DNA from 2 places in the Rhodococcus sp. W8901 genome. Region 2 is predicted to be linked to the other one. Evidence: riboswitches for the same ligand, from Rfam matches in the RefSeq annotation. Region 2 holds a riboswitch; the other holds the start of a gene.
What was found. A riboswitch is a leader RNA that binds a small molecule or an ion and turns the genes downstream of it on or off. The one in region 2 is predicted to bind cyclic di-AMP.

Region 1: it holds a riboswitch for cyclic di-AMP, as region 2 does, so the genes downstream of both, HUN07_RS05835 (resuscitation-promoting factor Rpf1 domain-containing protein) here and HUN07_RS16345 (C40 family peptidase) in region 2, are expected to answer to the same signal.

The regions. Positions count from the first base shown of each region.
Region 1 is NZ_CP054690.1:1,232,076-1,234,454, forward strand. Features, by position in the region: gene HUN07_RS05825 (helicase-associated domain-containing protein) at 1-508, opposite strand, end outside; gene HUN07_RS05830 (hypothetical protein) at 569-757, shown strand; gene HUN07_RS05835 (resuscitation-promoting factor Rpf1 domain-containing protein) at 829-1,446, opposite strand; cyclic di-AMP (ydaO/yuaA leader) riboswitch at 1,454-1,610, opposite strand; gene HUN07_RS05840 (YccF domain-containing protein) at 1,935-2,339, opposite strand; gene HUN07_RS05845 (hypothetical protein) at 2,374-2,379, opposite strand, start outside.
Region 2 is NZ_CP054690.1:3,497,293-3,499,671, forward strand. Features, by position in the region: gene HUN07_RS16340 (NlpC/P60 family protein) at 1-608, opposite strand, end outside; gene HUN07_RS16345 (C40 family peptidase) at 889-1,500, opposite strand; cyclic di-AMP (ydaO/yuaA leader) riboswitch at 1,516-1,680, opposite strand; gene HUN07_RS16350 (DEDD exonuclease domain-containing protein) at 2,184-2,379, shown strand, end outside.

The DNA.
Region 1 (2,379 bases), 2.3 Mb from region 2:
CCGGTTCGATCCCGTCGAGCGCGGCCCGGATCTCGTCCTCGGTCATCGCCTCGGACTCGGCGGTGATACGGCCGATGCGCCACGGGATGGCGTCGGCCGCGGCGCGCACGATCCGCAGCCGGTCGTCGTCGCCCCACGTCAGCGCCAGGGCGCGCAGCCGGTCCAGCGCCTTGTCGACGGTCTTGGCCGGCACCCGGCCGCCGAGGGCGTCGTCGACGTGCCGGCGCGCGACCGGCATCTGATCGGCCTGTTCCAGCGCCAGGACCTCGAGGACGGTGAATTCGAGGGATCCCAGGGTGTCGGCGGCCCGCATCACCGACGCGCGCTGCTCGGCGCGCCCGGCCAGCACCGCGGCCGTGGCGGGTGGAGGCACGGCGAGATCCGGGCGCAGCCGCAACAGGTCGGTCAGTTCGGCGTCCTTGCGGGCGCTCAACCAGCCGGTCAGTGTGGGTGCTGCCACGGGGTTTGCGGTTTCCGGGGCGCCCTCGGTGCCATGCGTGGAGGTCATCGACTATGAGATTAGTGACCTGGGCTGTACGGCGGCGAACGCTCCTGTCAAAATGGGCGCGTGGCTAACAATTCGAAGAAGCGCTATGTCGATCCAGGGTGGCCGGAAACTGCGGATGGAGATCACGCGGTGACCGAGTTGTCTTCCAGCCGTGCAGGCAATCTCTCGCCGTTCGGCGAGGACACGGAGTTCCCGCTTCCGGTGGACTCGCTGCCCTACGTGCACCCGCACACCGTGATCAACCGCTGACGCGCAAACACAGAAAAGTGGGCCCCTCGCCATCGGCGAGGGGCCCACTTCGTGTTTCGGGGGGGAGCGGCTCAGCTCTGCGAGAGGTTCGCCACGCCGGCGACGTCCTGCAGGTTCAGCTTGCTGAGGTCGATCGTCTTCGCGACGTCGTAGGCGTCGAGGATCGGCTGGCCGATGACGATGCCCTGATCGGCGGCGGCGTCGATGAGCGAGTCGATCTGGTCGAAGACGCCCTGCGCGGGGTGCACCGGTGCCTGGGCGACCGGGGCGGGAGTGACGACCCGCGGGGCCTCGGTGGCTGGGGCGCTGCGCTGCGACGGCGCGCTGCTCAGGCCGAGCTTGGACGAGCAGGACGGCCAGGCGCCCCAACCCTGGTTGGCGAGCACGCGCTCAGCGACGACGATCTGCTGCTCACGGGTGGCCTGGTTCGCGGTGGCAGCGAACTGTCCGCCACCATGGCTGGTCCAGGTGCTCGGCGAGAACTGCAGGCCACCGTGGTAGCCGTTGCCGGTGTTGATGCCCCAGTTGCCGCCGGCCTCGCACTGCGCGAGCTTGTCCCAGTCGGAGTCGGGGGCCGCGCTGGCCGTGCCGGCGAAGGCGACACCGCCCACGCCCATGATGGCGCCGGTGACGGCGACCTTGGCTACGGTGCGGCCGGTGGTAGACGGCTTGCGATGGCGTCCGCTCATGTCGGTTGGTTCCTCTCCGCACGCGCCTGCGAGGTCAGCTGTCGGGTTCGGACTGAGAGGTCGCCCGGCCTCGCCGCTCATGGATGGAGCGGGTCTGGCTTCACCCCCAGGGAGATTGCTCTCCCGATGCCCTGCGGGGTTGTCCCTTTCGGGACCTTCTACCCCGGAGGACCTTTGGGTCCCCCGTCCCCGTCCATGGATGGTTCGTGGGTGTTCCGGACCCACTGGACGGGGTTTGGCGCGGCGGGCCCGGATGTGGCCGAAGTTCCGGCCGGACACGACGGTACGACGATCGAGCGCCAAACGTCACCGGTTGATAACGCGGCGCGTCTTGTGTTGCTCGACTGCGGGATTCGACTGAGACGGCTTAGCCCCAGCTAGTCGCGTTGGGGCAGGGTTGATCACGGTTCGACACCGCTCCGTTATCGGGGCGTAATGTGAGTGAGATCACACTCTGAACGGGCGGTCTGTCCCACTTTTCGGAACGGTCAGGCCGTCGACCACTGGGCCTGATCGCGGCGGTCGACGTCCACGATCTCCTTACCGAGCGGCATCAGACAGACAGGGATCATCTTGAGATTGGCGATCGCGAGCGGGATACCGATGATCGTGATCGCCATGGCGACGGCGGTGACGATGTGGCCGATCGCGATCCAGACGCCCGCGAGGATGAGCCAGATGACATTGCCGATGAGCGACCCGACGCCTGCGGTGGGTTTGTCGACCACCGTCTTGCCGAACGGCCACAGCGCGTACACCCCGATCCGGAAGGACGCGATGCCGAACGGGATCGTGATGATGAGGATGCACATGATCACGCCGGCCAGGAAGTAGCCGAGCGCCAGCCACAGGCCACCGAAGATCAGCCAGATGATGTTCAGCAGGATCCTCATGGTGATTCCTTCCAATGGTTGGGGAGCCTCCGGCTCAGCG
Region 2 (2,379 bases):
TCGGCACCGGTGAGCTGGTCGAATGCCTTGGTGACCGAATCGATCTGCTTCTGCAGCTCGCTCTGCTTGTTCTGGAGCTCGTCGCTGACCTGCTTGGCCTGCTCGGTCGCGGCGCGCGCCGCATCGGCCGAAGCCTGCGAGGCCTCCGCCGCGGCGGTCGCATCGGCGGTCGCCTGCTTGAATCCGGAGACGGCCTTCGAGGTCTCGTTCGAGATCGCGTCGAGCGCCGACATCTGATCGAGCAGCTGCTGCGGCGAGTCGCTCACCATCAGCGCGAACAACCGGTTGGTGCGGGCGCCCTGGTAGCTGGCGGCGGCGAGCTTGCCGACCGTGGGACGGAACTGGTCGATCCGGGACTCGGCGGCGGCAAGCAGGTCACGATCTCCGGCCAGGCGCGCCTCCGCGTCCCGCTGGGCCGCCTGCTTGCCGTCGAGGTCGATCTGCGCGTTGTGCAGCGCCTCGGTGGTCTGTTCGGATTCGCGCGACAGGTCCGCGAGCCGCTCCAGCGCCTCGGTCGGGTTGCTCACCAACGGATCCGCGCCGGCCGAACCGGCGGGCAGTCCCACGAGGGTCAGGGAGAGCACTCCCGTCGCCAGAGCGGCACACATCGAACGCTTCATCTTCTGCGAGGACTTCTGGGAGGGCACAGCGGCGCGACTCTCCGTTTCTGGATTCGTCTCCACCAGACGGCGGTGGGGCCTGCAAGGGGGTCCGTAAGGTCTCGAACAGGTTACGGAATGGCATATGTCCGTGTCTACCCGGGAGTAGGACAATTCGTACATCGTCGCGAAAGCCACAAAAGGCCCGGGACCGACACGTGTCGAAAGACGTGCAGGGCGGGTCCGACCGGAGTCGGACCCGCCCTGCACACGTCGAACGTCTAGCGCGTCACGCGTAGCGGCGTGCGCCGTCGAACGGCATCGACGACACGGGCGCCAGCTTGACCGGCTGACCCGCGGTCGAGGCGTGGATGACATTGCCGTCGCCCGCGTAGATGCCCGAGTGGCTTCCGCCGTAGAACGAGATCACGTCGCCGACCTGCAGGTCGGACTGGGCCACGGCGAAACCGGCGGCGGCCTGGTCGTAGCTCGTGCGCGGGAGGTTCAGACCGGCCTGCTTGTAGGCCCACTGGACCAGACCCGAGCAGTCGAACGCGTCCGGGCCGGCAGCGCCGTACACGTACGGGGCACCGAGCTTGGCCCTGGCGGCCTCGACGGCCTTCTCACCTGCGGTGACGATGGGGGCGAGCGAGGCCGGAACCGCAGCCGCGCTGCCGGTCGCGACGCCGGGCACGATGCCCTCGGGAATGCTCGGGGTGATGCTCGCGATCGCGGCGTCGACCTGCTGCTGCGTCACACCGGGGACCTCGACGGTGCCGACACCCGGGATGTTGATCGGATCGGCAAGGGCGGGGGCGGCGGAAACCGTGACGGCTCCGACGGCAAGTGCGCCGGCAACGGCGGCGCGACGCGCGGAACGCGTGAAAGTAGATGACGCCACGAGAAAGGGGACTCCGTTTCTTCCGTTCGTCCGCCGACCGAGTTAGCTGACGGGTTCGGGCTGGGAAGATCAGCCCTACCCGACGACACCGCAGCGCGGCTTCGACGGGATTCACCCCAGAAAAACTTGGGTTCCCGGCTCGTCCCCTCCGGAGAGGTTCCGATTAGGCGGTCCCAGCGATGCCGTCCCGGGTGGGGCGGCAAGACTCCGCTAGGTCTCGAGAAGATTACGAAAGCGCATCCCTCGTGTCGACTTGGACGCGCGGAAATCGCTCCGTTTTCCCGATTTGCCGGGTTTGAACCCGCTTCGATCGACACATGATCACGACGAGATAACGAGCGGTCCCTCTCCCTCGCGCCCGCGACCGGCACCCCGCGCCCCGCCGGGGACCGACCACACCCCGACAGAAGCCCGTGTATCCGGCGTCACCACTGGTCAACGCCGATCGACACCGCGCCGGGCCGAGGGACGCAGCGCCCCCGCCGACAACGGCACACGACCCACACGCGGCCACCGAAACCGCAGTCCCGCAACGAAGATCACGCGCCACACATTCGACGAACCCGCCGGGCCGGTGTGATCCTCGTCTCTCCAGGCCGAATCGCCACCCGATCCACCGACTTCTGGTGCGTGCCCCCGCGTGCCGCGGGCACTGTCGGTGCCGGTCTCTAGTGTCCCGAGGCGTGAGTGCGCCGCGATCCGCCCGTTCGACCGACGGAACCCAACTGACGTTCGACGAGCTGGACACACCGCTGCGCGAGATCACCTTCGTCGTCGTCGACCTCGAAACCACCGGCGGCAGCGCCGATACCGATGCCATCACCGAGATCGGCGCCGTGAAGGTGCGTGGCGGCGAGATCGTCGGTGAGCTCGGGACTC